3 regions of the Marinobacter sp. 1-3A genome follow, and region 2 is predicted to be linked to each of the others. Evidence: predicted binding sites of a transcription regulator. Region 2 holds the regulator's gene; each other region holds the start of a gene.
The links. The regulator sigma-54, encoded in region 2, starts transcription at its own class of promoters, with help from an activator protein. The targets are predictions, from matches to a motif close to ANTGGCATNNANNTTGCTNT.
Positions count from the first base shown of each region.

Region 1: a site for sigma-54 is predicted at 1,884-1,903, ahead of glnA (glutamate--ammonia ligase). Genes of this name have one in related genera too.
Region 3: a site for sigma-54 is predicted at 5,866-5,885, ahead of FE848_RS14125 (pilin). Genes of this name have one in related genera too.

Region 1 covers NZ_VCGZ01000011.1:128,405-135,854, reverse strand. Annotated here, with positions in the region: gene FE848_RS16205 (DUF4124 domain-containing protein) at 1-100, opposite strand, end outside; gene glnA (glutamate--ammonia ligase) at 304-1,707, opposite strand; gene typA (translational GTPase TypA) at 2,322-4,133, shown strand; gene pip (prolyl aminopeptidase) at 4,272-5,234, shown strand; gene dtd (D-aminoacyl-tRNA deacylase) at 5,331-5,777, shown strand; gene FE848_RS16180 (porin) at 6,162-7,142, shown strand; gene FE848_RS16175 (CYTH domain-containing protein) at 7,245-7,450, shown strand, end outside.
Region 2 covers NZ_VCGZ01000005.1:28,502-35,951, reverse strand. Annotated here, with positions in the region: gene mgtE (magnesium transporter) at 1-204, opposite strand, end outside; gene FE848_RS09245 (HPr family phosphocarrier protein) at 319-588, opposite strand; gene rapZ (RNase adapter RapZ) at 595-1,479, opposite strand; gene ptsN (PTS IIA-like nitrogen regulatory protein PtsN) at 1,509-1,979, opposite strand; gene hpf (ribosome hibernation promoting factor) at 2,064-2,372, opposite strand; gene FE848_RS09225 (RNA polymerase factor sigma-54) at 2,466-4,001, opposite strand; gene lptB (LPS export ABC transporter ATP-binding protein) at 4,176-4,901, opposite strand; gene lptA (lipopolysaccharide transport periplasmic protein LptA) at 4,929-5,465, opposite strand; gene lptC (LPS export ABC transporter periplasmic protein LptC) at 5,449-6,069, opposite strand; gene FE848_RS09205 (KdsC family phosphatase) at 6,072-6,635, opposite strand; gene FE848_RS09200 (KpsF/GutQ family sugar-phosphate isomerase) at 6,658-7,450, opposite strand, start outside.
Region 3 covers NZ_VCGZ01000009.1:71,148-78,597, reverse strand. Annotated here, with positions in the region: gene FE848_RS14150 (RDD family protein) at 1-165, shown strand, start outside; gene lptG (LPS export ABC transporter permease LptG) at 183-1,244, opposite strand; gene lptF (LPS export ABC transporter permease LptF) at 1,237-2,340, opposite strand; gene FE848_RS14135 (leucyl aminopeptidase) at 2,541-4,034, shown strand; gene FE848_RS14130 (DNA polymerase III subunit chi) at 4,034-4,552, shown strand; gene FE848_RS14125 (pilin) at 4,609-5,820, opposite strand; gene FE848_RS14120 (valine--tRNA ligase) at 6,103-7,450, shown strand, end outside.

The DNA of each region.
Region 1 (7,450 bases), on a different contig from region 2:
TGACGTTACCCTGGGCGTCCACGTTGCGGTACACCTCTGCTGTGACCGGCCCTGCGATCAGGAGCATCAGCCCCACGGTGATTCCAAGCCTTGTGTTCATAAATGCAGCCTGCAGTAGTATGTGTTTTGATTATCAATGGCCAGGCAGGCCTTTTCAATGTGGCAATGGGGAGATGATGATTACATATCGTTAAGAGCTGCGGTGTTGTGTCGAGGATCACAAAAAAGCCCCGCTTGTGAGAGCGGGGCTTCAGCTACGGCTATTCAGTGCCAGTGCAGTTGTTTAGAAACTGCGGAAAGGCTTTAGCAAGAATAGTAGAGCTCGAACTCAACCGGGTGAGTGGTCATGTTGATGCGCTCAACCTCACCGCGCTTCAGGTCGATATAGCCCTGAATCATATCTTCCGTAAACACGCCGCCGCGGGTCAGGAATTCATGGTCTTCTTTCAGGGCGTCCAGCGCTTCCTGCAGGGTTTCAGCAACCTTGGGGATGCTCAGCGCTTCTTCTTTTGGCAGGTCGTAAAGGTCCTTGTCCATGGCATCGCCAGGGTGGATTTTGTTCTGGATGCCATCAAGACCGGCCATCATCAGCGCAGCAAACGCCAGGTATGGGTTGGCCGCTGGATCAGGGAAGCGAACTTCCACGCGGCGGGCTTTCGGGCTGGTAACATACGGAATGCGGATGGATGCGGAACGGTTGCGCGCAGAGTAGGCCAGCATAACCGGTGCTTCGTAGTGCGGAACCAGTCGCTTATAGCTGTTTGTGGCCGGGTTGGTGAACGCGTTCAGGGCCCTGGCATGCTTGATGATACCGCCAACGTAGAACAGTGCCATTTCACTCAGGCCAGCATAGCTATCGCCTGCAAACAGGTTTTTGCCGTCTTTGTTCAAGCTCATGTGAACGTGCATGCCGGAGCCGTTATCGCCGACAACTGGCTTGGGCATAAATGTAGCCGTTTTGCCGTAGGCGTGGGCTACGTTGTGCACGCAGTATTTAAGAATCTGAACTTCGTCAGCTTTTTTGGTCAGGGTGTTGGGGCCTACGCCGATTTCACACTGGCCGGCTGTGCCCACCTCGTGGTGATGCACCTCAATAACCAGGCCCATGGACTCCATGGCCGCGCACATTGCTCCCCGCAGATCGTGCAGGCTGTCGACTGGTGGCACGGGGAAGTAACCGCCTTTCACGCCCGGGCGGTGGCCGATGTTGTTGCCATTAAAGTCGTCGCCAGAAACCCAAGCTGCTTCTTCAGAGTGAAGCGAGTACATGGAGCCCTGCATGTCGGTCTTCCATTTGGCGGAGTCAAACACGAAAAATTCCGGCTCCGGGCCAAACAAGGCGCCGTCTGCGATACCTGTGGATTTGAGATATTCCTCTGCCCGGCGGGCAACAGAGCGGGGGTCGCGCTCGTAGCCTTGCATGGTAGACGGCTCAACGATGTCGCAGGTAATGTTGACGGTGCTTTCTTCTGTGAAGGGGTCAAGAACGGAGCTGCTGTCATCTGGCATCAGAATCATGTCGGATTCGTTGATGCCTTTCCAGCCGGCAATGGAGGAGCCGTCAAACATCTTTCCATCAGCAAAGAAGTCTTCATTGACTTCGGTTGCAGGTATGGTGACATGCTGCTCTTTACCGCGGCTGTCCGTGAAACGCATATCAACCCATTTCACTTCGTGCTCTTTGATCAAATCAACTGTCTTGGACATGTGCATGCTCCGTAAGTAATCCCGCACCGCGGGCGTATTCGTGATCGGTGTTCCGGATGGTTCTGTGGCGCTGACTTCCGGTCTGGTATACAGGTCTGCGCAGCTTAGCAAAAGCTGTTGGCTCTTACCTTCACATTTGCGCTGTGCAGAAGGTTAAAAAACCTGATGGCTGGAATAAAGCAAGGTGCTTGCCAGTTTTAGCTGGTAGTTCTGAATCAGTTCGTTTATCGACAGCCATGGCGCCTTTGGGCGGCATTCGGAGCCGGGACCAAATGGCGTGATTGGCTTAACGGGCGTATTGTGCGCCATAATAGTGCGCACACTAAGGGTGGGCTCACCGCGGCGCACCAAGATAGTGCGCCAGGATCGCCCCGTGAAATTGATTAAGAAATAGGCGTTCTTCTACATATTAACGGTGCAAAGTTTTCGATATACTGCGCGCCGCTTCATTTTCTCCGCATGGGGCCGAGTTATCAAATCGGATGCTGCATGTGAGGCGCCGGGCCGCCAGGCTCCGGTGGATGAGTTCATTTTACAGATTTGAGTAGGCGTGTGCGGGGTTGACCCTGAATGGCCTTCTTGAATCATTGAGTGCATTTCTCAGGAATAAATTTGTGATTGAAAAACTTCGTAATATCGCCATTATCGCCCACGTTGACCATGGTAAGACCACGCTTGTAGACAAACTGCTGCGTCTGTCCGGCACGCTGGACCGCAAAGAGCTCGAGAACGAGCGCGTCATGGACTCCAACGACCAGGAAAAAGAGCGGGGCATTACTATTCTTGCCAAAAATACCGCACTTAAGTGGAATGGCTACGATATCAATATTGTAGACACCCCTGGGCACGCGGATTTTGGTGGCGAAGTAGAGCGGGTCATGAGCATGGTTGACTGCGTGCTGCTGGTGGTTGATTCCATCGACGGCCCCATGCCCCAGACCCGTTTCGTAACCCAGAAGGCTTTTGCAGCCGGGCTACGCCCGATTGTGATTGTAAACAAGGTTGACCGCCCGGGCGCGCGTCCGGATTGGGTTGTAGACCAGGTTTTCGATCTGTTTGACAGTCTCGGTGCAACCGATGAGCAACTGGATTTCCCGATTGTTTATGCCAGTGCGCTGAACGGTGTAGCCGGCCTGGACCATGAGGATCTGGCAGACAACATGGATGCCGTATTCCAGGCAATCGTTGATCACGTGCCCGCGCCTTCTGTTGATCTGGAGGGTCCCTTCCAGATGCAGATATCCCAGCTCGATTACAACAGCTTTCTTGGTGTGATTGGTATCGGCCGTATTGCCCGCGGCAAGATCAAAACCAACTCACCCGTGGTTGCCATTGGTGCAGATGGTAAAAAGCGTCAGGGCCGAATCCTCAAGATTATGGGGCACTCCGGCTTGCAGCGCGTGGAAGTGGCTGAAGCGCAGGCGGGCGACATTGTGTGCGTAAGCGGTCTGGATGAACTGTACATCTCCGACACCCTGTGCGACATGAACAACGTTGAGGCCCTGCCACCGCTGACGGTGGATGAGCCAACAGTTTCCATGACATTCCAGGTTAACGACTCGCCCTTCTGCGGTAAGGAAGGCAAGTTTGTGACCAGCCGGAACATCAAGGACCGCCTTGAGAAGGAATTGCTGCACAACGTTGCCTTGCGCGTAGAAGAAGGTGACTCGGCAGACAAGTTCAAGGTATCCGGGCGCGGTGAGCTGCACCTGTCGGTTCTGATTGAAAACATGCGTCGCGAAAACTTTGAGCTGGCCGTAGGTCGCCCGGAAGTGGTTATCAAGGAAGTGGATGGCGAAAAGCAGGAGCCGTACGAGAACGTTATTGTTGATATCGAAGAGCAGCACCAGGGTTCCTTGATGGAGCAAATGGGGCTGCGCAAGGGCGATCTCACCAACATGGTACCGGACGGCAAGGGCCGTATGCGCCTTGAGTACACGATTCCTGCCCGCGGGCTTATCGGCTTCCGTAACAGCTTTCTGACCATGACCTCAGGTACGGGTATTCTTACCTCAACCTTCAGTCACTATGGCCCGATCAAAAGCGGTGACGTTACCAGTCGCCAAAACGGCGTTCTGGTTTCCATGGCCACAGGTACGGCCTTGACCTATTCACTGGAAACTCTCCAGAGTCGTGGCAAGCTGTTCCTCGATCCAGGCCAGGAAATTTATGAAGGGCAGCTTTGCGGTATACATAGCCGTGAAAATGACTTGGTGATTAACCCCACCAAAGGCAAGAAGCTGGATAACATGCGTGCCTCCGGCAAGGACGAGGTCATTGGCCTGGTGCCGCCGATCAAGTTTACTCTTGAGCAGGCGCTGGAATTTATTGACGATGATGAGCTGGTTGAAGTAACACCCAAATCTATTCGTCTGCGTAAGAAACACCTTACCGAAAACGAGCGTAAGCGCGCGAGCAAAAAGTAAGGTTTACGCTTTGAATCAGGCCGGCGCTGGTAACACAGCCCCGGCTTTTTTTTGCTTCCGGTTTTTGCAAACACATCCCGGTATCCGCATATCTCCGCTACACTGTCGTCGACCTTAAGCTGATCAGCGGAGCGCCCCATGCTTACCCTGTACCCGGACATCAAACCTTACGCAAAACACCGGCTGGCGGTGGAAGCGCCCCATGAACTGTATGTTGAGGAAAGTGGCAATCCGGAGGGGATACCCGTTCTTTTTGTTCATGGCGGTCCCGGGGGTGGATGTGAGGACTATCATCGCCGATTCTTCGATGCGGAGCGTTTTCGAATCATTCTGATGGATCAGCGCGGAGCCGGTCGCTCCACACCCCTGGCGGAACTGGAGGGGAACAGCACCGACAAGCTGGTTCAGGATATGGAAACTATTCGTGAATTCCTGGGGGTTGAGCGCTGGCTGCTGTTCGGAGGAAGTTGGGGTTCCACTCTTAGTCTTGTATACGCCCAAGCCCATGCGGAGCGGGTTATGGGACTTGTGCTTAGGGGAATTTTCCTTTGTCGTCCCCGGGATATTTCCTGGTTCTATCAGGATGGTGCAAGCCGCGTATTTCCAGACTACTGGAGGGAGTTTGAAGCACCGATACCTGAAGTTGAGCGCGGTGATATGGTGAGCGCCTATTACCGAAGACTAACCAGCAGTAACGAGTTGGAGCAGATGCAGGCTGCGAAAGCCTGGTCAATATGGGAAGGACGCTGCGCCACGCTGAACCCGAGCCCGCGGGTTGTTGAGCATTTTGGTCACCCGCATGTTGCCATTGCTCTGGCGCGAATTGAGTGTCACTACTTCATGAATGCTGCGTTTCTGGAAGATAACCAGATTGTAAGGGATGCGCACAAGCTCCGGGGTATACCCGCCATTATTGTTCATGGCCGCTACGACATGGTGTGTCCGCTGGATAATGCGCTTGCTCTCAGTAATGCCTGGCCAGAAGCAGAGTTGCGAATTATCCGCGAAGCCGGGCATTCTGCGTCTGAACCGGCTATTGTGGATGCGCTTTTGCGAAGTGTTGATGAGGTCATTGCAAGAGCGGAGAAAAATGCCGGCTGATGCTAGCCGTTAGTCGGGGTTGCGAGAACCTGCGAGCATGGCTACACTCTTGCCTGATTGTAATTCTCATTTGACCGGAGTTAACAAAAAAACCGGATGAAAGGACTTGTCCAGCGGGTGTCAAAAGCCAGCGTCGAGGTTAACGGTCGTGAAATTTCGCGCATAGATGCCGGTATATTGTTGTTGCTGGGTGTGGAGCGGGGAGATGAACAGAGTGAAACAAAACAGCTGCTTCGGAAAATACTTACCTACCGCATCTTTCCTGATGAAGCGGGGCGCATGAATCTCAGTTTGCTCGATACAGGTGGCGCCTTGCTTGTTGTACCCCAGTTTACACTTGCTGCTGACACTTCTTCAGGTACACGCCCTGGTTTTTCACGTGCGGCCGCCCCGGATTTGGCAGAAAGCCAGTATGCCAGTTTCCTCGATCTGGCACGGGCGGAGCTGGGTGCGGCAAGGGTTAAAGAAGGTTTATTCGGCGCGGACATGAAGGTGGGCCTGGTTAATGACGGGCCGGTAACTTTTATGCTTTCAACCCGCTGAGTGTTGTTGCAAACTTGTAGTGGAATACGTTGATTTACCCATCCTGAAAAGAGCGGCTGGGCCTTGGCCGAAGGTGCTTTGGAATAAAGGTTTGCGTTTTTGGGATTAAATGGGTTAAAAAATCGACATGAAATATTTGCAAAATAGCTGTTCATGTATTAAAAGTGAGTCATCATGCGGCGCTTTAAGAGAGTGCCGTAAGTGACTGAACCATAAAGATCTGATTGAGTGAGGTCTTTATGGTGGGAAAAGTTGCTTCTTTGTCATAGATTTGACATGTTGCAAACCTAAAATAAGAGCCATCCGGTTTTTCTGGGGCAGCTTATAGAAATCGGGATTAACCCGTTGTTGAAACCTGAAATAACTCGCAAAAGGACATACAACATGAAAAAAACACTCATTGCATCAGCTATCGCTGCCGCCACTTTCTCTGGTGCTGCGCTGGCTCAGGAAAGCAACCTGCCGACGGTTTACGGCAATATCCAATATGCACTGACCTACACTGACGCTGAAGCAATTAGCGGTGCAAAGACACACGGCATCGAGCATTTTGATAACGGTACCACCTTGGGTGTGACCCATAGCCACGAGATTTCGCCAGGCCTGACCGGCTTCTTCAAGCTTGAGCTTGATGGGTTTGAAGCTGACGATAAGGCTGCAAAAAAGGACATCATCAAGCTAGATGAAGCTTATATTGGTGTTAAAGGTGATAACTTTGGTCAGCTTTGGGTTGGTTCTGACGACTCCATTTACGAAACGTCAGTAGATAAGATCGGCAACTTTTACGAAATTGGATCAGGTGTTGGCAATAACTACACCACTGGTGAAGGCGACTTGGTTCAATATCTGTCTCCGAATTTCGGTGGTTTGAAACTGGGTGCTGCGGTTCAGATTAACGGTGATAACGACTCCGTTCCGGCTGCTAAGAAATCTTTCCCTTGGCAGTTAGCTGCCATGTATGAAGTGGACGCTCTGGAGCTTGCATTTGCAGTTGACTCCAACGATGGTGATGGAAATAACGAAAACTCTTACGGCTTGCGGGCGACCTATAACATTGCTGACTTCAGTGTGACTGGTGAGTTTGAGACTCGTAAAGATGTTGCGGATACCTTTGGTATCCTGGGTGTATACACCCTTGGCGCAAACCAGTTCGCCCTTTCTTATCAGATGGTTGATAATGACAGCGGAGATAAGGAAGATGTTATCTCCCTTCAGGCTATGCACCATATGTCTGATCACATGTATGTTTATGTAGAAGGGTATGTTTCTAGCGCAGACTGGGACCAAACCTATGAGGTTGGTAACGGAAACTTCGTTGGCGAAGAGCGTTCTACTCTTGCACTGGGTGCAGTTTACTACTTCTGATCAGCCAACCAGCTAATCAGTTAGTTTAGTATTGAAAACCGGTGACCTTCGGGTCACCGGTTTTTGCGTTTCTGATTCACGGAATTGAAAGGTGCGGCAAGCATGGCAGAAGAGCTGGAAATAAAGTTGAGCCTTAAGTCTGCAGATCTCTTGAAAGCGCTGAACTGGTTGCTTGCTCAACCGGAAGCTCAAGCTGGCAGCAAGAAATGTCTGGTGAATTGTTACTACGACACCCCGGATGCGGAGCTTAATCACCAGCAAGCGGCTCTTCGTGTGCGCCAGGCTGGTAGCCAATATCTACAGACACT
Region 2 (7,450 bases):
ATCGCCTTCGAGCTGTTTGTCTACCAGGTTCCAGAGCAAGGCACGCTGGCGTGGTGGTGATGATTCAAGCAAGTGCGCGATATCACTGGGGCTAAGGCCACCATTGAGAATACGGGCAACCTGTTTCAGCGCACCACTGTCCAGCGCTTCGCTCAGTGAGCGGAGGCGTTGGCGGGCTTGGCTTTTTTCCAGAATATCGGACATGAATCACCTGCAGTCAGAAAACGCCTGCATTATAACGGAGTTAGCCGCAGCACGTGAGAAAGAGTTACAGGGATACGCCAGGAAAAATGGGCAGTTGAGGCAATTAAGAGTGGCTTACTCGCCTTCGCCAAAATAGTCATTGATCAATTCTGAGAGGGCTTCTATAGCTTTTTCTTCATCCGGGCCGTCGGCCACCAGTTCAACCTCTGTGCCTTTGCTGGCAGCGAGCATCATTACATGCATGATGTTTTTGGCATCCACTTCGCGCCCTTTGCCGCAGATTCTCACGGAGCTGTCGAACTGCGAAGCCGTGGCCACCAGCTTGGCAGTGGCGCGGGCATGAAGTCCAAGCTTGTTGATGATGACAATGGGGTGGCGTATCACAGCAGGTCAGATCTCTTTCCGGGCCTGCAGGTGAGGCAGTTCGGCATGGCGTACCTGCACATTGCTGCAGGATTTGCGGAAGTGCCTCCCCAGCTGTTCGCAGATATACACTGAGCGGTGCTGGCCGCCGGTGCAACCAATAGAAATGGTCATGTAGCTGCGGTTACTGTCCGCAAAAGATGGAATCCAGCTTTCCAGAAACCCGATCAAATCGTTTACCATCTTGCTGCTGTCAGGCTCAGCCTCGAGAAATTCGATAACAGGCTGATCAAGTCCGGTAAACTTGCGCAAACTATGGTCCCAGTAGGGATTGGGCAGGCAGCGCACATCGAATACATAATCAGAGTCCAGCGGCACACCGTGCTTGAATCCGAAAGACTGGAAAAGTAGCGCGAGTTCCTGGTCTTTGCGGCCGGCAACCCGTTGCTTCACCATGTCCCGTAGCTCATACATCGACAGCCCTTTGGTGTTGATGTGCAAATCCGCGAGTTTTGAAAGTGGCTCAAGCAGCTCTTTTTCGTTGCTGATAGCCTCTCTAAGGGAGGTTTTGTCGTCGCTCAGGGGGTGCTTGCGCCGGGTGGCGTGAAACCGTTGCAGGAGAGACTGCTCATCGGCATCCAGGTAGATAACCTCAACCTGAATATCATCTCGCCGGAGCTTGCGATGAATCTCTTCGAAATTGGCCAGCTCGCTAGAGAGGTTTCGGGCATCAATGCTGACGGCCATTTTATCCAGCCGCCCCGGTGCTGGCTGGTTTGCGGCTTCCCGTGTCAGGGGGAACAGCAACCCGATTGGCAGGTTATCAATGCAGTAGTATCCCAGGTCTTCCAGTACGTGCAGAGCGGTACTCTTGCCGGAACCTGACCGGCCACTGACAATGATCAGTTTCATAGTGAAATAACCTGTTGCCCGAATGGATGTCAGCCGCTTGTGGCGGTCATGCGTTGGAACAGTGTTTGTGCATCTTCACACTGTCGGAGAGCGTCGCAGAATGAGCGCTCGTTAAATTTTTCAGCGAGCTGGCTAAGCAGCTCAAGATGCTCGCTGGTGGCTTCTTTGGGCACAATAAGTGCGAACAGAAGGTCCACTGGCTGGTTGTCTATAGCGTCGAATTCGACAGCTTCTTCCAGAGTCATCAGCACGCCGATAACCTGCTCAAGGCCTTCGAGGCGACAATGGGGAATGGCTATCCCCTGGCCAATTCCAGTGCTGCCAAGCCGCTCCCGGGCAATCAGATTATTGAAGATCTGACTTTCGTTGACCGAATCGTTGTGTTCCCGAATCTGCTCGGCAATGGTCTCCAGAACCCGCTTTTTACTTGATGCGGGAACATTGCACAGAGTCAGCTCCGGCACAAGGATGTTGTCTATTGTCAGAGTTGTGTCGCTCATGAATCGACCGCGCTTCCGTGAAAAAAGCTGCGACGCGTAGTTCGCGTCGCAGCTTGATTAGATGACATGCCTGAAAACACTCGCCTAGCGGGCGGTGTGTCCCTGCATCCTGTCTACAGTCTTTTCTTTATGCTTGAGGATCTGACGATCAAGCTTGTCGACGAGTCCGTCGATGGCTGCGTACATATCCTCATTTTCCGCCTTTGCGTGAATCTCACCACCAACCACGTGGAGCGTCGCATCTGCAATCTGCCGAACCTTATCTACTTCCAATGTTACCTGGCAGTTACTGATGTGGTCGAAGTGCCGCTCGAGTCGTTCAAACTTCTCGGCTACATAGTCTTTCAGAGCGGGTGTCAGCTCTACGTGACGGCCTGAAATGTTGAGTTGCATAGACGTCTCCTGTTGTCATCCTTTCCGGCTCAGGGAGCCGGTCTGAGTGCTGGCGCATGGCTGCACCAGCGAAAACCATTTGCTGCGCCGGATTTAAACCAGTCGCTTGCGTTCATTTGAGGGCGGAATGTTCATGGCTTCGCGGTATTTTGCAACAGTGCGTCGCGCCACTTTGATTCCTTCTTCTCCCAGCATGGCTGCAATTTTGTTATCACTCAACGGCTTTTTCGGTGTTTCTGCAGCAATGAGCTTTTTGATCATTGCCCGAATGGCTGTTGATGAGCATTCTCCGCCCTCATCGGTACTGACGTGGCTGGAGAAAAAATATTTCAGCTCGAAAACGCCCCTCGGTGTATGCATGTATTTCTGCGTAGTCACACGGGAAATGGTCGATTCGTGCATTTCCACAAGCTGGGCAATATCCGACAGGATCAGCGGTTTCATCGCTTCTTCACCGTGATCCAGAAAACCCTGCTGATATTCAACAATCCGGGTTGCTACCTTCAGCAGTGTTTCGTTGCGGCTTTGGAGGCTCTTGATGAACCATTTTGCCTCCTGAAGCTGGTCGCGCAGATAGGTGTTGTCTGCGCTGCTATCCGCACGTTTTATTAATGAAGCATAGCTGGCATTCACGCGTATGCGCGGCGCAATTTCCGGATTTAGCTCAACACGCCAGCGGTCATTGTGTTTGCGCACGATAACATCGGGAATCACGTAGTCCGGCTCTGTGCGATCAATGATGTCACCGGGGCGCGGGTTGAGGCTGGTAATAAGTGCCAGCACATCGCGCAACTGGTCTTCCTTAAGGCGGCTGCGGCGAAGCAGCTGGGCGTAATCACGGTTGCCCAGCAGGTTTATATAATGTGTGATTACCAGCTTTGCCTGGGCAAGCCAGGGTGTCTCTGGTGGCAATTGGTTGAGTTGAATCAGCAGGCAATCCTGGAGATCTCGCGCAAACACCCCGGGAGGATCGAAGAACTGCAGCCGGCGCAGCACTGCTTCGACTTCGTCCATCTCCAGGGGGTCGTCATCCGTATCGTTCGTCAGGCCGCTGTAGATCTCTTCCAAAGGGCTTGTGAGGTAGCCCTGCTCGTCTACGGCGTCCATAAGAGCGTGAGCAATGGCCTGATCCCGCTCGCCAAAGGGAGTGAGGTTCAATTGCCACTCAAGATGGTCCCGAAGGGTTTCACTAGGGGAATTGCGGGTCTCGAAATCGTGGTCGCTTTCGTCTTCGTTGCGCGCTGCCGGAGCAGGGGCGGACTGATAGATGTCGTCCCACGCGGTATCTACGGGCAGGTCGTCAGGAATCGTGTCGGGTATTTCATTTTCGGTTTGCCAGTCGGGGCCGTTCTCGCTTTCATCCCAGTCAGAACTGGATGAATCGGGGGCTGTCTCTGAACTGGTGTCGTTTGAGGTGTTGTCCTTGTCCTGCTCGTTATCCGCAGTGGATGTGTCGATCTGATCGTCATCATCCTGGGATTCCAGCAGTGGATTGGATTCCAGCGCTTGCTGGATTTCCTGCTGGAGGTCGAGGGTTGATAGCTGTAGAAGCCTGATCGCCTGTTGCAGCTGGGGCGTCATGGTCAGGCTTTGACCCAGCTTTAATTGTAATGAGGCTTTCATAACCATCGCTCAGGATCCGTCACTTATACCCGCTCTGAATTTCTTGCTACGGCTAAAAATTCTTTATGTGTCGGCCACTTGCCGCCATTAAAAGTTATCCTAGCAAGTTCTCTGCCGAGTTTACTTGCTCCGGGTCAGCAAAACAATCGAGCGGGCATGCCGTCATACCGAAAACATGGCTTAGAGTCGGAATTCGTTGCCAAGATAAACCTCTTTTACTTGCTGGTTGGCCAGGATGGTTTCGGCATTTCCAGAAGCAATAATGTGCCCGCCAGATACGATGTAAGCGTTCTCGCAGATATCCAGAGTTTCCCGCACGTTGTGGTCGGTGATCAGCACACCAATGCCCTTGTCCCGGAGATGGCGGATAATCTGTTTGATATCGCTGACAGAAATGGGGTCTACTCCGGCAAAGGGCTCGTCCAGAAGAATGAAGGCGGGCTCCATGGCCAGGGCGCGGGCAATCTCCACCCGGCGCCTTTCCCCTCCAGAAAGAGCCATGCCCACGCTGTCACGGATGTGGGTGATATGGAACTCTTCCAGCAGTTGCTCAACTTTATCCAGACGCTCGGCTCGGCTCAGGTTCTTGCGGGTTTCCAGAATTGCCATGATATTGTCGCGCACTGATAGTTTGCGGAACACGGAAGCCTCCTGAGGCAGGTAACCAATGCCTTTGCGCGCCCGACCATGCATGGGTAGGGAGGTGATGTCCTGGCTATCGATGGTGATACGGCCATTATCTGCGTTCACCAGCCCGACTATCATGTAAAAACAGGTGGTTTTGCCAGCTCCGTTTGGCCCCAGAAGGCCAACGATTTCACCGCTGCGAATTTCAAGCGACACATCGATGACGACTTTCTTTTGCTTATAGCTTTTTGCCAGGTTACTCGCTCTGAGGACTGCCATCGGATTCCTGTTTACTGTAGTCAGCTGTTATTGGGTGGAGTCTGTGCTGTTGCCTCGGGGCTGGATAACCATCTCTACCCGTCCGGGGCCGGCTCCGGTATCCTCGCCGCCTTCCGCCGTAACCACTCGTTGTTCAGTGTCGTAATGAATGATATCGCCGCGAAATACGTTGCCATTCTGCTCAATCACCGCTTCACGTTCAAAGGTGAGCTGTTTGTCAGTGGCAGACCAGGTAATGTTTTTTGCTTTGGCATCGGTTTCGCCCTCACCGCTGGTAACGGGCTGCTGATAGCGGGCAGGAGAGCCGCTGGCCTCGATGCGGTTAAGGCCGTCGGCGCTGCGATAGAGAACCACACGTTCAGCGGACAAGCGGGTTTTACCTTGGGCCAGTTCAACCGCACCTGTGTAGATGGCAATGCCTTTGCCATCGTCCAGGCGAGCGCTGTCGGCGCTCACGGTAATGGGCTGGTCGGAGTCAAGGTCAAAGGCTGTCGCTGAATTCATAAGGCCTGCCGCGAGAACGGTGGCAAGAAGCCTGCGCACAGAATTATTTAACGGTTTCATAGCGTCCTTCCACCTGGGAATTCAGTTCCAGAATGCGTTCGTTGATCCACGCTTTCATGCCCTTTGCCCGAGTTGTGCCAAGGGTGTCGGTGATTGTTACCGGGTCATCGGTATAAACCATGCCCTGCTTGTTATCCAGCGTAAGGCTTTCGGTGTTCAGTGTTGCCTCCCGGTCGCCTATTGTTCGCACCACCCGAACGTTTCCCGCAAGGTTGAGCAGGTCATCGTTCTGGCGCAGGGTGCCATTCTCGGCATTCAAAATCCACGGGCCTTCTCCGGTAGCGCCAAACAGTTCAGCGCTGGGCGACTCCATTGCAGCCAGGTTGCCTTCTTCGAATTGCTCTATCCGCGGGCTTGTAAATACAATCTTGCGCTGGCCGCTCTCATCGTAAGAAGTGTAGTTGCCGTTAATCACGAATCCGTCAGGCTCTGTTTCGCCACGGAGCTGCCTGGCATCACTGTAGCTGCTGAGCGGGGGCTCATCGCTTTGCCACAGCAGAAATGCGGTCGCTACTATGGTTATGGCGAGCCCGAGCATGCGCAGCCGAGGCCTGTTTGCCAAGGCCAGTCTTGAGAGCAAGCTGCTTTTTGCGCTCTCTTCCATTTTTATGACTCCAGGTAAGGCGTCAGTGTAGCGTTCAGGTGCCCCCCGGCTGTCAGCAGGAGGTCACACAATTCCCGCACAGCGCCACTGCCTCCTGTCGCGTGTGTGCAGTAATCCGCGTGCTCCTTAACCAGCCAGTACCCATTGGGCACCGTAACGCCGAGGCCTGCGTAGCGAATGGCGGGCAAATCTGGTAAGTCGTCGCCCATATAGGCAATGTTTTCCGGCGCGATGCCCAGAGTGCTGACCAGCTCCTGCAGCGCGATTTTCTTGTCTTCCCGGCCCTGCATCAGGTGCGTGATTTTCAGGTCGTTCATGCGTTTTTCGGTCAGTGGCGAACTGCGACCGGTAATGACGGCTACGGTGATTCCCGCGGCCATCAGTTGCTTCAGCCCCAGCCCATCGAGAATATTGAACCCTTTGAGTTCATCACCGTTTGCGCTGAAGTAGATTTTGCCATCACTCATGATGCCATCAACATCCAGGGCAACGAGCTTGATGCCCGCAGCTTTCCCCAGCAGGGATTCCGGCCAGAGTTTTTGCAGTGGGCTTTTCAGTTCGTCCATCATGATGCCTTTAATTTGTTCTTTAGATCACGCCAGCGCGAAGAAGGTCGTGCATATTGATTGCACCAACCAGGGCGCCGTCTGCATCGGTTACCGGCAGGGCACTGATTTTAAGGCCTTCCATCACGTTAAGCGCTTCTGCCGCCAGTTGGTCTGGCTGGATGGTTCTGCCGTTGCGTGTCATCACGTCTCGAATAGGGGTGACGTGTACATCTATAGATTTATCCAAAGTGCGGCGCAGGTCCCCATCGGTGAAAATGCCCGTCATGGTGCCATTGGGATTCACCACTGTGGTCATGCCAAGTCCCTTGCGGGAAATTTCAAGCAAGGCTCCGCTCAATGTCGTGTCTTCATCGACGATGGGTATACGATCGCCGGTGTGCATTATGTCAGACACCCTGAGCAGCAGCTTGCGGCCAAGGCTGCCGCCGGGGTGGGAGAATGCAAAATCTTCTGCGCTGAAGCCCCGCGCCTCCAGCAAGGCAACGGCTAGTGCATCGCCCATGACCAGAGTTGCGGTTGTGCTGGAAGTGGGTGCCAAACCGAGTGGGCAAGCTTCTGTCTCAACGCTGACATCCAGATTTGCGACGGCTTCTTTTGCGAGGGTAGATGTGGGGTTTCCCGTCATGCTGATCAGGGGGGCGCCCATGCGTTTGATCAAAGGCAAAATGGTAACCACTTCGCTGGTATTGCCGCTGTTTGAAATGGCAATAACCACGTCCTGGCTGGTAATCATGCCCATATCGCCGTGGCTGGCTTCGCCCGGGTGAACAAAAAACGAGGGTGTTCCGGTGCTTGCCAGGGTGGCTGCGATC
Region 3 (7,450 bases), on a different contig from region 2:
TTTTTTGTGGCCATTTTGGCAGGCTACTATCTGGGTTCGGCAACGCTGTTCCTGTCTGTTCCAGCCATGATAGGGCTTTTTTACCCCATTAACGGCCTGTCCATAACAGACAGATTTTCAGACAGCATGGTTGTTAGTGTTCCCCATAAAGCCAAGGCTGGCTGAACCGGTATGTCGGGTAGCTATCCTGCCCGGCGCATCAACACACCACCAAACACCGCACTGATCCCAATTGGCACAATCACCGCAAGAACCGGGCTAAACCCGTAAACAAGGCTCATGGGGCCCAAAAGGTCCTGCATATACTTGAACAGCAGCCCTACGAGTAGCCCGGTAAACACCCGAAACCCCATAGTAACTGAGCGCAGTGGCCCAAAGATAAAGGAAATCGCCACCAGCACCATCACGCCTGTGCCCAGCGGCATCAGAGCCTTCTTCCAGAAGGCCAACCAGTATGGAGAGCCATTTAGCTCCTGGTCGCCAAGGTAGTTTGCGTAGGTATACAAGCCGGTCATTGAAAGGTTTTCCGGCTTAACAATCAGCACACTCAATACACTTGGGGACAGGCCAGTGTCCCAACGCAGGCTCTTATGATCTACCCGCCTGGTGGATTCACCCTCAAGGCGCGTGGTCGTGGAGTTCTCCAGCAGCCAGTGGTCGCCCTGATAAATTGCCCGCTCCGAGAAACTGGCTGCTATCAGCTGCCGTTGATCGTCGAATCGAAACAAAGAAACACCGTGCAACACACCGTTTGGCTGCACAGCATTGAAGTGCATAAAAACATTGCCCTCCCGGTGCCATACCCCGTGGGCAGCAGCCACACTCTGGCCCGCACCAAGAGCAACCGCCTTATGACTCTGGGCAGCACGCTCCGCAGGAGGCGCCAAATACTCACCGATAAGAACACCCGCCAGAACGATCACCAATGCAGGTTTCATTGCAGACCAGACAACCCGCTTTATAGAAACCCCGGCCGCGCGAATCACTGTAAGTTCGGAAGAGCTGGCCATGCCACCCAGTCCAATCAAACAGCCCATAAAAGCCCCAAGAGGCAGGTAGTCGTATACCCGGCGCGGCAAGGTAAGGGCTACAAACCAGAGTGCATCCAGAATCTGGTAGTTGTTGCGGGTATCATCCAGCTCGGCAACAAAGGCAAAAATCAGATCGAGGGACAGCACCACAAGCATCACCAGCAGCATGGCACCGCCCACATTGCGCATCACATAGTGATCAATCTTACGCATTGACCACTCCCTCCCGCTTCAGCTTTCTCTTATAAAGCCAGGCCGGACCAAAATGCAGCCAAAGACCAAGCGCAAGGAAGATGGCGTGCACCCAGAGCATGCCCAACCATTCAGGCACCTTGCCATCTGCCATGGCATCCCGGGCGACAATCAGCAAACCAAGATAGGCAACGTACACAAGCATGGCAGGCAATAGATGGAAAAATCGCCCTTGTCGCGGATTAACCCGGCTCAACCGGACTGCCAGCAGTGTCACTATTGGAACAATCAGCGGTAACGAAAAGCGCCAATGCAACAAGGCACGGTCACGGGGATCGTCCGATCGCATCAACTGGCCGGTAGTAACCCCCTCATCCAAAACCACATCACCACTACTACCGCTGCGAATCTTCAGACCGTAGGCTTCAAAACTTGTAATCTGGTAATCCAGCTTTCCGGGCGTTCCATCATAACGCGCACCGTTTTCGAGAATAAGAAAGCGGCTACCGGTTTCTTCATCAATCAACTGGGAGCCGGAATCGGCGGTAATTACGTTTACACCGGTTCCGTCTTGCCCGTACTCGGCAATAAACACACCCTGAAGTTGGCGCTTGTCATCACTGAGAGCTTCGGTGTAGGTAACGCGACCGCCCGACGAAAGCTTCTGGAAGCGCCCCGGCGCCAGCAGATCGAATTCTGTTGCCTTGGCCTGCTCTGCAAAAATCTCTTCAACCTGCTGCATTCCCCATGGTGAAACCACCAGGCTCATGCTCCCGACAATCAGCATAACAACAAGGCTGCCCACCAGGGTTTTTGACAACAACTGACCGTCGCTTACACCACAGGCGGAAAGCACGGTCATTTCACTTTCAAGATACATACGGCCATAGGCCAGCAGTATGCCAATGAACAGCCCCAACGGCAGGATAAGCTCAAGAAACCCGGGAAAGCGATACGCCATAATTTCAAACAGCACGCCGGGTGCAATCTTGCCTTCCGCGGCACCGGCCAAGTATTTGAGAAAGCGCCCACTCATAAACACCAGCAGAAGAATGCCTGAGACGGCAACCATGCTGACCATAACCTGACGTATGAGATAGCGGAAAATAATGCTCAAAACGGTTTCTCTGCCCGTGTAAACCGGAACATGGAGGAATGAGGAAACTGCGAGTATTCTATGTAACCTTGGGGCTGAATAACAGTGTAGCCCGCCTAACTTGATAATCCGCCTCCAAACCCCAATGCTTGGTGGTACAGGATCAAATCATTCTCGCCGCTCACAATTGCGGCTTTCCCCGGATAACTATAGGAGTTTCCATGAACTTCAGCCTGAACAGCAATGCCATTGCGAGCACCAAAGCCGACTGCCTGGTCGTCGCCCTTCCGGAACAGGGCGACTGGCCAGCCTCCTCCACTGGGGCAGACAGCGCACTTGGCGGGCTGATCACCAAACTCCAGAAAGCCGGTGACATCAATGGCAAAAACGCTGAAACAAGCCTGATTCCACTTAACGACCAGCCTTGGGATCGGTTGCTTGTTGTTGGTACAGGCAAGGACACCGAGCGCACTGGCGCAAACTTCCGAAAGGCACTGGCGGCCATGACAAGTGCCCTGAAGGATGGTCCTTCAAAGAGTGTGCTGATCAGCTTGACCGATACCGCCCTGACTGGCGATGACAGCCTTAGCTCCGAACTGGCAAAACTGAGCCTGATCGGCCGTACTCTGGAAGAGCAGCTCTACAGCTTCAGCGAGTTCAAGAGCGAAAAGCCTTCAGCGCGCAAGCTCAACAAAGTTCTGGTCGCCACTTCTGATGCCGGAAAAGCACAAAAAGAAGCGTTTAACCTGGGCTTGGCAACCGGTCGCGGCATGAATCTGGCCCGCGATCTGGGCAACATGCCACCGAACATCTGCCACCCCTCATGGCTGGCAGAGCGAGCCAACAAACTGGCCACTGAACACGACTGCATCAAGACCGAAGTGCTTGATGAAAAGCAAATGAAAAAGCTCGGCATGAACTCCCTTCTTGCCGTTGGTCAGGGCAGTGCCCAACCACCACGCCTGATCATCATGGAATACCGTGGTGGTAATGCTAAAGACAAGCCTTATGTTCTGGTAGGCAAAGGCATTACTTTCGACACAGGCGGCATCAGCCTCAAGCCCGGCGCTGGCATGGATGAAATGAAATACGATATGGGCGGTTCAGCTGCCGTATTCGGAGCCATGCAAGTACTCGCAGAGACCAAGCCGAAAATTAACGTGGTTGCGGTTATCGCTGCTGCTGAAAACATGCCCGACGGTAATGCCAGCCGCCCTGGCGATATTGTCACCACCATGTCTGGCCAAACGGTTGAAATCCTCAACACAGATGCTGAAGGCCGCCTGGTTTTGTGCGACGCCCTCACCTATGTGAAGAAATTTGATCCGGAAGTGGTTATCGACCTGGCAACGCTTACCGGCGCCTGCATCATTGCCCTTGGCCACGAGACAACAGGCCTGATGGCCAACAATGACGAGCTGGCAAACGAACTGCTGGCTGCGGGTGAACGTGCCAACGACAAGGCTTGGCGCCTGCCCATTTGGGAGGAGTACCAGACCCTGCTGGACAGTAACTTTGCAGACATGGCCAACATCGGCGGCCGCACTGCGGGTACCATTACTGCCGCCTGCTTCCTGGCTCGCTTCACCAAGGAATACCGCTGGGCGCATCTGGACATCGCCGGAACTGCATGGCATTCGGGTAAAGCCAAGGGTTCCTCTGGCCGCCCGGTTCCCCTGCTGGTCGACTACCTGATGTCCCACGCTGGAAAATAATGGAAAGTAATTCGCTCTCACAAGCCGGCAGCCCTGCTGCCGGCAACTCTCGGACTGCGTCTGCTCTGGAGGATAAAAACCAGCGTTACTGGTTTCACATTCTCCTCCAGGACACTCCCGCCGCCCGTAACCTGCACGCCACCAAGCTTGTAAGCAAAGCCTGGCAGCAGGGCGACCGGGTGTGCATCGTGTGCGACTCCCAGCAGCAAGCTGATGAACTGGACGAACTAATCTGGAACTTCAGCCCGGATGCGTTCATCCCGCACAGCGTCATACCCGATGCTGCCACACCCTGTACTGATCCTGTTGGAATACTATTGTGCCCGCCAATTGCAGAGGACTGGGATACCGTAATCATCCTCTCCCAGACCCTTCCGGCAAACGCGGACCAATTCAAACGCCTCGCCCTGGTGGCCCATAACGACCCTGTCGTTCTCAACCAGGCTCGATCACATTTCAGGCAGTTGCGCGCTTTAGGTATCGAGGCCCAAGTGTATGATCAACGATCGCGATCGTGATCATACACTGCCGGGCAGCGCTGAATTAGAGCTTCCAGAGTGCGAATGCGACGTGATTAACGACAGCTCGCCGGCAAATGCTTTTCGTTCACATTCTGGCCGTAACAGGTCCAACTGATCTCGCCCTCATCGACGGCAGGTTCAAGCACGATATATTTGGACTCGCCGGAATCATCCACGCCCATTTCGACCCCGATCATGCCGTCGTCATATACATCAATTGAATAGTTCTGCACGTCATTTTCCAGGATTAACTCCGGGTACCCCAGTTCTTGCATGGTTACCGGCCAAGCCTGGTTCTCAGTGGCGTAGGAAGTGACTCGAGCCTGTACCTCCTGAGCCATGGAGTATGCAGCCGAATAACGTGCCCTTTCGACATACTGCTGGTAAGCAGGAATTGCCAGCGCAGCCAGCACACCGATGATCGCGACAGTCACCAGCAGGGATGCAGCTCCGCCCGCACCACCACCCACCCGGGGCACAAACATCGATAACACCCAGGCCCCAAGGCTGCGACGAGGATGCTTTACCTCCCTGCCCTGTGCCAGTGCCAAGGCGGTCGCCATGCGTTTGGTCAGCCACGGATAGTCGCCGGTCAGTTCGTTGAACGACATCCAGAACCCACTGGTTGCCTGAATCTGACTGAGGTATGCATCCACATTGATGGTCTTCCAACGGGTATCCCCTGCAGCAATGGCTGCTATGGCGGACTTGATATCCTCTGAAGACTGGCAACAGGCAACGCCGTAGCGATCACAGGTGTATTCCTCTGCGCGGCGCAGAGCCGGCCCAACCACCGGCAACAGCGAGCCCGGCATGACAAACGCGCGCCAGGAAAGATGCTTGCGGTGTATGTGGCCAAGTTCATGGCCAATATAGAAATCGACTGCGCCCGGCTGGTCTTCCAGGGCGTCAATGACATCGGTAAACAGCACCACGAAATGACGACCGAGAAATTTGGTGGCCAGCGCATTAAAAAAATCGGTACGAAGCAGGTATGCCTCAGGCAACTCTGTGACGCCAACTTTTTCAGAACAACGAACCAGCCGTTCATATAGATCCGGATACTGATCCTTACTTATGCGCACACCCGAGCCTTTCAGGTGGGAGATAAATGCCGAATGCGCAAACAGAAAAAACACATAACCCAAAAGCAAGTACAACAACAAAATCCCGAACGTCCCGACAAACAACGCAAGCCAGATAACCGCTGAAAACACGACCGCTATCCTGAGCAACGGCTTCTCGTTCTTGTAAACCAAATCCATGGTATTCCCTCGTTAAGATGCTTACAGAGTGACCGGCGAGTGCACAGCGCAAGACCTGAGCCAGCTATGACTGAGTTTTATTGCAGCGCACCCACGCAGCAAAGCCGGCGATTATAGAGAAAAATATCGAACATCTTCCACGACTACATGTCGATTTCGCAGGCTCGGAGGTGGGACACGCCTGCCAAAGCCGAGCTCCATGGCTCGAAGGCAAGCGACCATGTATAATCCAGCGTTTCAATTTCCCCTTGTGAATCAATTAAACGGTCGCCAGAAAAACCCATGGAAAAAACCTACCAGCCAGAAAACATTGAGCGCCAGTGGTACGAAAACTGGGAATCCAAAGGTTACTTCCGCCCCAGCGGCGAAGGTCAGGCATACAGCATTGCGATTCCGCCACCCAATGTGACCGGCAGCCTGCACATGGGCCATGCCTTCCAGCACACCATCATGGACACCCTCACTCGCTACAAGCGCATGCAGGGCCACAACACCCTGTGGCAAGTGGGCAGTGACCACGCAGGTATCGCCACGCAAATGGTGGTTGAACGCAAGCTGGCGGCGGAAGAGGGCAAAACCCGCCACGACCTTGGCCGGGAAGACTTCATCAAGCGCATCTGGGAATGGAAGGAAGAATCTGGCGGCACTATTACCGGCCAGATGCGCCGGTTAGGTAACTCCGTTGATTGGGATACCGAACGCTTCACCATGGACGACGGCTTTTACAAAGCTGTACAGGAAGTATTTATTCGCCTGTACGAAGACGGCCTGGTATACCGCGGCAAACGATTGGTGAACTGGGACCCGAAGCTGCACACCGCTATTTCCGACCTGGAAGTTGAGAACAAGGAAGAAAAAGGCTTTTTCTGGCACCTTCGCTATCCACTGGCCGACGGTGCAACCACCCAGGATGGCAAAGACTATCTGGTCGTCGCCACTACCCGCCCGGAAACCATGCTGGGAGATACCGCCGTAGCCGTTCATCCGGACGACGAGCGCTATCAGCATCTGATTGGCAAGTTTGTCATGCTGCCGTTAGTAAACCGCCGCATACCGGTGATTGCCGACCACCACGCCGATCCCGAGAAAGGCTCCGGCTGCGTGAAGATTACGCCAGCACACGACTTTAACGACTACGCCGTAGGCAAGCGTAACAACCTGCCGATGATGAACGTGCTGACTCAGGATGCGGACATACGTGAGCAAGCCGAAGTATTCAATAGTGACGGCACAGAGAACACCGAGCTGGATGCCAGCCTGCCCGCAGCTTACGCGGGACTGACCCGGGAAGACGCGCGCAAGCAGATCGTGGCCGATATGGAAGCCGCCGGTCTGGTTCAGCAAGTGGAAGACCACGTACTGAGCGTTCCCCGTGGCGACCGATCCGGTCTGATTATCGAGCCAATGCTGACCGATCAGTGGTTTGCCGATGCGAAAAAACTGGCCGAGCCTGCCATTGAGGCGGTCGAAGACGGTCGCATTCAGTTTGTGCCCAAGCAGTACGAGAACATGTACTTCTCCTGGATGCGTGACATTCAGGACTGGTGTATTTCCCGCCAGCTTTGGTGGGGCCACCGCATCCCTGCCTGGTACGACGCCGAAGGCAATATCTACGTAGGCCGCAGCGAAG